One region of the Pseudoalteromonas sp. SR45-5 genome, then DNA from elsewhere that is predicted to be linked to it. Evidence: riboswitches for the same ligand, from Rfam matches in the RefSeq annotation. Region 1 holds a riboswitch; the other holds the start of a gene.

Region 1 (7,049 bases):
GCTTGAAATAGGGCCTGTGTGTAAATCGAGTACTATATCAGCCTGATGAGCGAGCTTTTGTAAGTTAAGCGCAATGCGTTTACCCGTATTGAGTAAATAAGCAGGGCCGTTAAGTTTGCTATCTACTTCGTCAATAAGTGCCTGTTTGAAGTTACTTTTTAATGTAGCGTCGTCATACTGAGTATGATTTTGTGCAAACTGTGCCACTAAATTTTTATTGTAGTGATACATGCGATTCCAATTAGTGCCCGTAATCGGATCGAACCTGCCAAGGGTAAACTCGCCAGATTTTTGATTACAGCCAATCGGATTTGCATAAGGTACAAGGGTAATATCGCCACTAAGGTTAAGGTGTTTTAATTGCTCAAGCAGCTGAAAAATAACTGCGTTACCTTGCACTTCAGCGCCATGCATATTGGCCTGAATGTAAACACTTGGCCCTGTGCCATCACCTTTTAAACGATACACAGGAATTGTAAGTGGTAAGCCGTTTGCAACTTCCCCTACTACAATGTTCTCTTGGCTAATGTGTGTTGTATTACTCATACTTGTTACCTTAAATAATGGCTGGCATTTTCGGCTTGGCGAACACAGGTAAGTGTACCGTTTTGCAAGGTGTACTCAGCAGCTAGCTCATGGCATAAAAAATACGGCATACTTTCGGTAAAGCCGTAAGCACCGCATTGGCTAAACACTAGCCAGTCGTGCTCATTTAAATCGCTTGGTAAGTTATGTTCACCCAAGCAATCAAGCGCTGTACAAAGTGGGCCGTATAAAGTGACCGCTTGAGTTTTAGCACTGGATTCACGCAGTAATGCAGCAGGAAAGTCCTGGCTGGTAACAGCAGGGCGTAATAAGTGATTTATACCGCCGCTTAAAATTACTTGTTCTTGATTGTAGTTTTGTTTGCGCTCTACTACTGGGTTTGCGTAATGACCGCATTCGCCAACGGCATAGCGACCAAGTTCCATCCATAGCTCTTCTACACCCGCATCATTTTTAATTTTAGCTAGCGCAGCAATTAAGTCATCCCAATCAAGTGTTGCTTCGTTTTGTGTATAAGGAATACCTAAACCGCCGCCTAAATCGAGAATTTTAAGGCTAATATTTAAATCGCTGGCAAGTTGGCTAAGAGGTGCAATCATTTGTGACCACAAGTCGCTTAGTTTTTGAGTGCTAAGCATGTTGCCCCACTGAAAAATATGCAGGCCGTCAAATTTAAGCGCAGGGTAGTCAGCTACATTGAGTGCTTGCCACTCATTACAACCCAAACCAAACGGCGTAAGGCTGTCGCCGCCCAGTGGGTTTTTTTCACCTTCAGGCCAGCGTAATTGTACACGCAGTAATACTTGTAACTGCGTGTTTTGTAGTTGCGCTTGTTGGTTTAACCAACGTACTTGATTGAGGCTTTCTGCTACGAATATACGCACGCCGCGCTCAATAAAGTGTTTTATTTGTTTAGGGCTTTTTGCAGGCCCTGTGTTGAGCACGCGCTGCGAGCTAATACCTTGTGCTAGTACTTGCTCAAGCTCACCTTTACTTGCTACGTCAAAATTAAAGCCAGCACTGTCTAAGCTTTGAATAATTTTAGACAGTGGGTTTGCTTTTACCGCGTACCACAGCTTTACATCGGTTTGCGCAACTAAACGCGCAAGATGCGTGTTTAGTTGATCTAGGTCGTAAACAAAAAAAGGTGTATCAAGTTGTTGTGTAATAGTATTTACAGCGGTTTTGATAGGCGTGCTCAAAAAGCTCATTATCGTAAAACCTCTTCAAGCAATAACGATGCATCGCTTTTCTCGTCGCGGTATTTAACTATTAACGCACACGACATGCTTAGGCCTTGCTCGCGCGCCCATTCGTTTGATGCAGGGCGAGAGCCCGGTATTACAATCGCGTACTCTGGGATTGGCTCGCCTTTATCTAGTTGGCGCTCGTTTACGCAGTCGTATACTGGAATAGTTGCTGATAAACGCACGCCAGGGGCAAGTACTGCGCCTTTTTTAATGACTACGCCTTCAACAATAATACAGCCTGCACCAATAAATGCGTCATCTTCAACCACTACTGGGCTTGCACCAATTGGCTCAAGTACACCACCAAGCTGAACTGCAGCACTTAAATGTACGTTTTTACCTACTTGTGCACAAGAACCCACCAATGCGTGGCTATCTACCATTGTGCCTTCGTCGATATATGCGCCAATGTTTACATACGCTGGTGGCATAATAATCGTGCCTTTAGCAACATAAGCACCACGGCGAACCCTTGAGCCACCTGGTACCATACGGACGCCATCATCAGTACTAAATTCTTGCGGAGCTAGGTTATGTTTATCAACAAAGCCGCCTGCAAATTCAGTATTAGTGCCATTTTTAAAGGCTTCTAAAATGCCTTGCTTTACTTCTACGTTAGCTTGCCATTGGCCGCTTTCGTTTTGTGATGCAGCGCGTACTGCGCCCGATTCTAAATTATTTAATAGTTCTAACCAGCTCATTATAAAAACCTGTATTTAATGCCAAGATAAAATGGTGTTGTTTGCAGTTGTAATGCAATCGGTTTGAGTTAACTCAAGATGTGTTAAAGGTGGACGAAGTTGCGGGCTGCTTAAGCGGCCTTGCAAATGCATCAGTACCTTTACGGGAATAGGGTTTGCGACAGCAAATAGGCTATTAATAGCGCTTGACCACTGGGCAAATAAATTAGGGTGTTGACCACTTAAACTGCGCTTAACAAACTCGTGAGTTTGTTCAGGCCATGCGTTTGCAGCTACCGACACCAAACCTTTTGCGCCAGCTTGAGCAAAATAAGGCATTAGCGCATCGTCGCCACTAAAAATAGCTAAATTAGGCGCCGCTTGGCGGTAAGCTTCAAACTGAGCAATACTGCCGCTCGCTTCTTTTAACGCCCATAAATTTTTATTGTTTTGTAAGTTTTGAATTGTTGCCGCTGGGATGCTAACAGCGCTTCGACCGGGTACGTTATAAAGCATACATGGATGAGCGCTTGCATTTAGTAGGCTTTCAAACCAATGAGTTTGACCTATAGCGCCAGGTTTTGCATAAAGCGGTGAGCCAAGTAAAAAGCTATGAATTGGGAGTGTATTACAGTAGTTAACCCACTCAATTTGTTGCTTTAAGTTACTACCGCCCACAGCTACCATGAGTGGTACTGTTGGTTTTAGCTGGCATACGTGCTCAACAATGGCTTGTTGCTCTTTTAGCGTTAGTGCTAAACCTTCGCCCGTACTGCCAAGTAGCAAAATACCGTTATGTGCCGCTTCTTGATCGCTAACCAACTTAGTTAACGTGTTGTAGTCAACATCGCCGTGTTGATCAAATGGCGTTACGAGCGCGGTCCACAGTGAGTAGTCGTTTAAATTGAAGTTGTTGATCATCTCTCACGAACTTATAATTTGTACCAATTTTATTAAAAACGTGATCATTTTAGCGATAACTAATTTAATGCAATTGGTATTATTCGAAGAGTTAAAAAGCTTTATGGAAGGAGCCGCATTAACGTCGTTCGAACTAATAATTCGAAGAGCGAATGGGCTTAAAATAATAGGGCGCACGGCCTTAATATTTAAGACCAGAAGCTCTCCACCAAACTAACAAGCTGCTTTTTATAAGCAGCTATTGGTGACAGTCGCTAGGGTTCAACCTAGTCGCCCGAAATAAACACCTCGCAAAAGTGGTTACTTCTCGGCGTTAATTCCCCTCACGTATGCTTGCTGGAGTTTGCGCTCCTAACATACGCTACCTGAATAACGCACCTCTTCTAGCCCTTTGCACCTGTTTGTAGAGTAAAACTTACAAACCTGTGCAATTTAAATAGGGTAATTACGGCGATTAAAGCATTTTAGCCGTCTAGGTGTCAAGCGACTAAATACAGATTAATTCATCGAAAAGAGGGGTGGTTACGTATTAGGTGCTTTTCTCGTACACTAGCAATATAAGTAGTGAGGTATTTAATTAGTATGGAAAAATTTAGCGATATTTATAAGCGAGCGGTAGAGCGAAAAGGATCCGAAAAAATGCTTAAGTTATTACTTGCAAAACCGCTATCTAAAAAACAACTAAGCACGTTAAGTGACGACGATTGGCTTGAAGAATTTACTCGAAAAGTATTTCAAAGCGGCTTTTATTGGTCAGTCATAAATAATAAGTGGGCAGGCTTTAGAGAGGTTTTTTGGGATTTTAGCGTTGACAAGTTATTAATGATGCCACCTGATATGCTGGAACAAAAAGCAACGGATGAGCGAATTGTTCGTAACTATAAAAAAGTAAAAACAATTACCGAAAATGCTTACATGATCCACGAAATAGCAGGGGAACATGGCAGTTTTAGTCAGTTTATCGCTAATTGGCCAACAGACGATATTATTGGTTTGTGGGCATATTTAAAAAAGCATGGTTCGCGTTTAGGCGGAAATACAGGGCCTTATGCGCTGCGAGCACTTGGTAAAGATACATTTTTACTATCACGCGATGTAGAGAATTATTTGCGTGCCCATAAAATTATAGACGGCGGCTTACAAACTAAAAAGTCACTAAATGCAGCCCAAGCTTTTTTTAACGAAATGCAAGAGCAAAGTGGCTTAAGTATGCAAGAGTTAAGCTTAATTGTTGCTTATGGCGTAGGTGACAACCGTGTTGGTATAAGTCAGCAACAATAGGAATTACCATGAAATTAGTGCCAAGATACACAGATGTTGCAGAAAACTTCGCGATAGAAGATTTCCCTGCAAGTGTCGCCTCTCCTCAGTTATTGCTGTGGAACGAGAGTTTAGCAAAACAATTTAATATTAACGTTGCGGCTGATTTGCGTGCCAGCACTTTTAGCGGTAACGAAAAACAGGCGATTCCTGCAGTAGCACTTGGTTACTCTGGGCACCAATTTGGACATTTTTCACCACGCTTAGGCGATGGACGAGCGCACTTACTGGGCGCTATTAGTGATGATGAAAACCAGTTATGGGATATTCAATTAAAAGGCTCTGGTGCTACTCCTTACTCAAGAGGTGGGGATGGACGTTGTGCTCTTGGTCCTGCTATTCGTGAATACGTAATGAGCGAAGCAATGCGTGCACTGGGAGTTAAAACCACACGCTGCTTAGCGGTTGTTGGTAGTGGTGAAACGGTTTATCGTAATCCGCCACAAGCAGGGGCTATCGTTACGCGTGTAGCAACGAGTCATATTCGTGTTGGCTCGTTTCAATATTTAGCGACGCAAGGCGATGTTGAAGGGCTTAAAAATTTAGCCGATTTAGCTATAGAGCGACACTACCCAGAAATAACCGATACAGGTTCGCAGCGATACTTAGCATTTTTAGGCGCTGTGATTAAAAACCAAGTTAAGCTAGTTGTGAGCTGGATGCGTGTTGGCTTTATTCACGGAGTAATGAATACAGATAATACGCTAGTTAGCGGAGAGACTATTGATTACGGCCCGTGTGCCATGATGAATAGCTTTGATTTTGATACCGTATTTAGCTCTATAGACAAACAAGGCCGCTATGCATTCGGTAATCAACCTAATATAGCTAACTGGAACTGCGCACGCTTAGCTGAGAGTTTAATACCGCTTATTAGCGATGATGACGAGCAAGCAGTTTTATTAATGACGCCATTTATTAATAGTTTTGCTGAGCAGTTTAATGCTGAGTTTACGGCTATGTGGGCACAAAAACTGGGTTTAACTGAATCTAGCGATAGTAGTGGCGAGTTAATAGCAGAGCTGTTAACGCTATTAAAAGATAATCAGCTCGACTACACCAATACCTTTGATGCGCTTACTGAATCCTTAAAAGGAAAAAAAAGCGTACCTGAGTCGCTAATTGAATGGAGAGCTAAGTGGGTAAGTTTAACTGACGATAATAGTTATGAAGTAATGAGAGCGGCAAATCCTCGTGTAATACCGCGTAATCATGTGATCGAAGAAATAATTGCACAATATAACGCTACAGGATCCAGCGAGTTGCTACAGCGCTTTATAAAAATAGCCGGTAATCCATACTCTTACGGTGAAAAGTTATCAGAATTTTGCTCTCCACCGACGAATGATAATGACTACCAGACTTTTTGTGGTACTTAATACTTAACTTTAAATATAACCACATGATTAAAAAGAGTCATTTTTTAATCAAACATGCGCATATACCTAGGGGAATGCTAATTCTGGTGGTATTATGCGCACAATTAAAACCAAGCAATATTTCTTTGCATTTATAAGTGCATTTAATTTAATTGCTCTTACATTCCTTGCTAAGTACTAATTTACAAAAAACTACTATATTTATTTTTCAATAAAGTTTTAATTTCGCCTATAGTAAGTGGATGTGTGTTGCGACAAGGCATAGAAAAAAGTAATAAACTTTATTTTTCGTTAAGTATTGATTAACAAAGGCTCAGTTAGTCTATATAAAACTGATTGAGCTAGTATCGATTAGCTACAATTTAAAATTGTTCAAATGGGAAGAAAACAATGAAATTAAAATCACTTACAATTGCAATCGCGTTGGCTGCAACTAGCGCATCTACATTCGCTGCTGATAAAGAAGAAGGTTTCTACATTGGCGCATTTGGCGACTACTATGACGCATCTTGGAAAAACATGCGTGACCAAGCCGGTCTTGACGTAAACGAATCAACTGGCTGGGGTGTTGAAGCTGGTTACCGTTTCAGTGATTACTGGAGCGCACGTCTTGAATATGCAGACATGGATTTTAATGCTTTTGATAAAGTTGCTGGCAACCGTAACAATATTGATGGCGAGCGTTACGGTATTGATGCTCTTTACCATTTAGACGGCGGTCCTTTCTATGGTCTTTTCGGTATTAAAGAAATTGACGTAGTTGATGACAACACATTCTTAAATGCAGGTGTTGGTTACCAACATTTCATTACAGATGGCTTATTTGTAAATGCTGAAACAGCTGTATACCAAGGTCTTGACCGTGGTTACACAGATGTTGGTGCTAAAATTGGTATTAACTACTTATTTGGCCAAAACTCTGCTCCTGTAGAGCCAGTAAAACCAGCTCCAGA
Region 2 (3,998 bases), on a different contig from region 1:
GTTATTATTTTGATTATTGTGAATTAAACCATATTTCATGCCAGCTGAGTAATAAAATTGTACCCAGCCTTTATTAGTGGCGTTAACCGCTCACAATATCAGCGACTTCTTTTGCTTTAGGGCTTTTATGACTGAACACTATTTTAAAAACGCCTTGAGTATTACTTCAACTCAATTGGCAAATTTGTCTTTAGCGAGTAACAGTATTTTATTATTTAATGCTAAAACACTTGAGCTTAGAGACTTTAATTTGCCCGATTGCTTAAGCCCGTTTGAGTTAAACATTATAAACCGCCGTAAAAGCCCACAAGCTAAGCAAGAGTATTTAGCGACGCGGTTATTGTTAAAACACCTTATTAAAGTAGCGCAGCCGCAACATGCGCACGTAGCCCTTAATAAAATGAGTACAGAATTTGACGAGGCAAGCTCAAAGCTGCAAGTACATGTAAGTGGTGATGTTATTAATACCTGTATTTCGCACTCACATGGTTTAGTTGGAGTCGCGCTAAATTTTGATAAAAGTGAGTTTGGTTTTGATATTGAAAAAGTAAGCCTAAAGCGCCCATTTGAAAAGCTAGCTAAGCATTTTTATCATAATGATGAAATTACACTTATCACCAAGCCTACTAATACCCAAGCCCAAGCAGATACGTTTTTTAGAATTTGGACACTAAAAGAGTCTCTTGCTAAAGCCACCAGCCGCCCTATTGCAAAGTTACTTAGCCCCAATGTGTTTGACGAATTAAATAGTGCAAAGCTGAGTGCTTGCAGTAATCGCGTTACTGTAGCTGATAGCAGTGACAGTAATGTTTGTTTTGATGTGAGTGTGGTGCATAAAAAAAGCACCGACTGGCGATGCTTTTTATTAAATGACTTTATTAATTTTGTTAAGCAACCTTACTAGTTAATTTTCCTGAATAACCGTTATTTACGCAGCAAAATCGTTTTCTAATAAACGGCTATGAATAGACTGTACTACGTTATCTGACTCAGTTTGCTCTACTAAAAAGCACAGGTTGTGCTTACTAGCACCGTGACAAATTAATCGAATGTTAAAGTCTTTTAGTACACTCATTAAGTTCATTTCGTGTTGGCGTAATTGAATCTCAGAGCCAATAAGTGCCACCAATGTTAGGTTGTTTTCTACCGAAACATGGCAAAATTCTGCAAGCTTATCTAGGCATTCTTGATCAAGCTCTGGGCGCGAGGCGTTTTGCGCGTTATCAAGCGTTATAGCTACACTGATTTCTGATGTGGTTACCAAATCTACCGATATATTATATTCACTTAATAGTGTAAATACGCGTGCTAAAAAGCCGCTTGCTAGTAGCATTTCTGGGCTTTTAAGCGTAAGCAATATTTGGTTTTTACGTTGCGTTACTGCGCGTATACCTGGTTGCTGCGATTTTTCGCGCTCAATCCACGTACCGCCACGCTCTGGCTCGCGGCTAGAACCTACAAACACGTTAATGTGGCTACGGCTCGCTGGTAAAATAGTTGCTGGGTGTAATACTTTTGCGCCAAAGGTTGCCATTTCAGCGGCTTCGTCAAAACTTAAGCGTGCAATAGGCGTCGCTTTTGCGCACAAACGCGGGTCGGTGCTAAAAATGCCCACTACGTCGGTCCAAATATGCACACTTTTAGCGTTAATTGCTTCAGCTAGTAATGCAGCGCTATAGTCAGAACCACCACGTCCTAGCGTTGTGGTGTGACCGTATTCGTCACTACCAATAAATCCCTGAGTTACAATTACTTGAGCGTCTAATAACGGAATTAAATGCTCTTTAGCAGCTTGCGCTGTGGCTGCAACATTGGGCGTTGCTTTACCAAATTGGCTGTCGGTTTTAAGTACCTTGCGCACATCAAAGCGATCGGCGTTTAAACCTTGTAAACGCAGCACTTGAGCAAACAAATACGACGATAAACGCTCACCAAAGCTAAGTAGCTCGTCGTGTTGCTGATCGGTTGTTAGTGGCTCTTGAGCCAATGTTTGAAATGCTTTTAGGGTTTCGTTAAAGCCAACCGCTAAATCGGCATCTAGCGATAATTCATCTAAAATAGTTTGTTGAATAGCAAGCACGCCGTTTATGTGTTCTTGGCGCTCACTAGGAGTAATGCTTGATTTACACAGTGCAACTAAGTGATTAGTTACGCCGGCACTGGCGCTCACGGCAACAATACGTACGCTTTTATCTGCAACAATAATTTCGCTACAGCGACTCATCGCTTCAAAATTTGCAACACTGGTTCCGCCAAATTTGGCAACGATGTAATCTGATTTTGCGCCTGATACTGTTTGTGGCACTGATTGGGTAGTCATTTAGTCTCCTTTCGCGGTATCCAAACCGCAATAAAACAAGAAGAACTTGGCAAAGGAATGCTTGAAGATAAGTCCACTGCCAGAAGCTCTCCACCTATATTGGTGACAGTTTTGAGGATTCAGCCCCATAAACCGAAAAACAATGACGACGTACCATTATTTTCCTCGGCGAGTACTTCCCTCCTTAATGATCATCGGCTTTCGTCGCCTAACATTAAGTACCTAAGTATCGCACCTCTTCTGAATGCTTTATTAACCAGTGGCTAATAAAACAAAACCCCACTAAGTAGCGGGGCTTTGAAAGTTATCGTTTAGACGTCTAGCTGTCAAGCATTTAATAATTTATGAGTTAAATAAAACTGCCCATGTAATACGAGCCCGCATATCCAACCGTGTAACAAATTAATAAATGCAGCGATAAACGCAAGTAGCTCATAAAGGTAAGCGCTTTAACTTTACTCATGGCAATAATGCCCGCAGCCGAACCAATAATAAGCATTGAACCGCCCACACCCGTTGCATACGTAAACGACAACCAATGTTGTTGACTCATTACTATATTGGCTTTTAATAATGCAGCGGTAAGCGGTACGTTATCGACCCCAGCTGATAATATGCCCATTAAGTAGTTTGCGTATTCTGGTGCCATTACCGTGTATAGATCGGTAAATTTACTCAACATACCAATTTCTTTAAGTGCACCTACAAGTAAAAGTACGCCTACAAAAAACAATAATGTGTCGTATTCTATATCGCGAACAAAATCGATTATGTCTTTGTTTATGTCTTTTTTACGCATTAAAAATTGCGCCACTAAAAACATCACTGATAAGCCAAACAAAAAGGTTAATAGAGGCGGTACGCTGTAAATTACACTCAGCGTAAGTGTGCTCACTACGGTAGATAAAAATATAACAGCAATGGTTATGTCGGTTTTTTCAATGCGGGTTTTACCTGCACTAGCAAACTCAACACGCCCTTTCATACCTATAGACAGTAACGCGGCAAGCAGCATAACGCTTGCAAGTGCTGGCGCTATAAGTAGTAATAAATGAGCAATGGTTACTTTACCATCTAAAAATATCATTAGTGTGGTTACGTCACCTGTTATTAGCGATACCCCACCTGAGTTAACCCCAAACACAATAAGCGTGGCGTATTTAACGAGCTTTTTAGGTTCAAGTTTTAACGACATAACAACCGCAAGCGATATAAGCGTCGCTGTTACGTTATCTGAAATCGACGAAAACAAAAACGCAAAACCACCCACCAAAAACATGAGCTTTTTTTCGCTAATACTTTTTGGCATAACACGGTGCACAATATTTTCTATAAACCCCTTTGAATTTAAATACGCGACAAAGGTCATTGCAGCCATTAAAAATAGCCATAGCGAGGCAATTTCTAAAATATTTTCATTTAAAAGATGTTGAATCGTATCGGGGCTTTGCCCGTGTAGGGGGTATATAAAAAGAAGAATCCAGCAAAGCGTACCAAAAAACAGCGTGGTTTTAGCTTTATTGACATGGATTATATCTTCTATAACGATCAGTAAAAATGCAATCGCTATCAGGGTTAGAATAATCGAGGAAACCATGGTAGTTAAACAACCTTTGATATAGTTTTAAAGAACACACAAATAACATTCCATTTCATGTGCCTATTTTCGGCGCGAATT

Evidence for each region. A riboswitch is a leader RNA that binds a small molecule or an ion and turns the genes downstream of it on or off. The one in region 1 is predicted to bind lysine.
Region 2: another riboswitch for lysine. It lies ahead of lysC (lysine-sensitive aspartokinase 3); the one in region 1 lies ahead of dapA (4-hydroxy-tetrahydrodipicolinate synthase).

What each region holds. Positions count from the first base shown of each region.
Region 1 covers NZ_JACJDN010000125.1:322-7,370, reverse strand. Annotated here, with positions in the region: partial or broken gene H5072_RS06890 (succinylglutamate desuccinylase/aspartoacylase family protein) at 1-546, opposite strand, end outside; gene H5072_RS06885 (PLP-dependent decarboxylase) at 552-1,757, opposite strand; gene H5072_RS06880 (2,3,4,5-tetrahydropyridine-2,6-dicarboxylate N-succinyltransferase) at 1,757-2,497, opposite strand; gene dapA (4-hydroxy-tetrahydrodipicolinate synthase) at 2,513-3,397, opposite strand; lysine riboswitch at 3,588-3,788, opposite strand; gene H5072_RS06870 (DNA-3-methyladenine glycosylase I) at 3,980-4,678, shown strand; gene H5072_RS06865 (YdiU family protein) at 4,687-6,096, shown strand; partial or broken gene H5072_RS06860 (outer membrane beta-barrel protein) at 6,487-7,049, shown strand, end outside.
Region 2 covers NZ_JACJDN010000346.1:118-4,115, forward strand. Annotated here, with positions in the region: gene H5072_RS12955 (4'-phosphopantetheinyl transferase superfamily protein) at 128-904, shown strand; gene lysC (lysine-sensitive aspartokinase 3) at 929-2,320, opposite strand; lysine riboswitch at 2,396-2,568, opposite strand; gene nhaD (sodium:proton antiporter NhaD) at 2,670-3,917, opposite strand.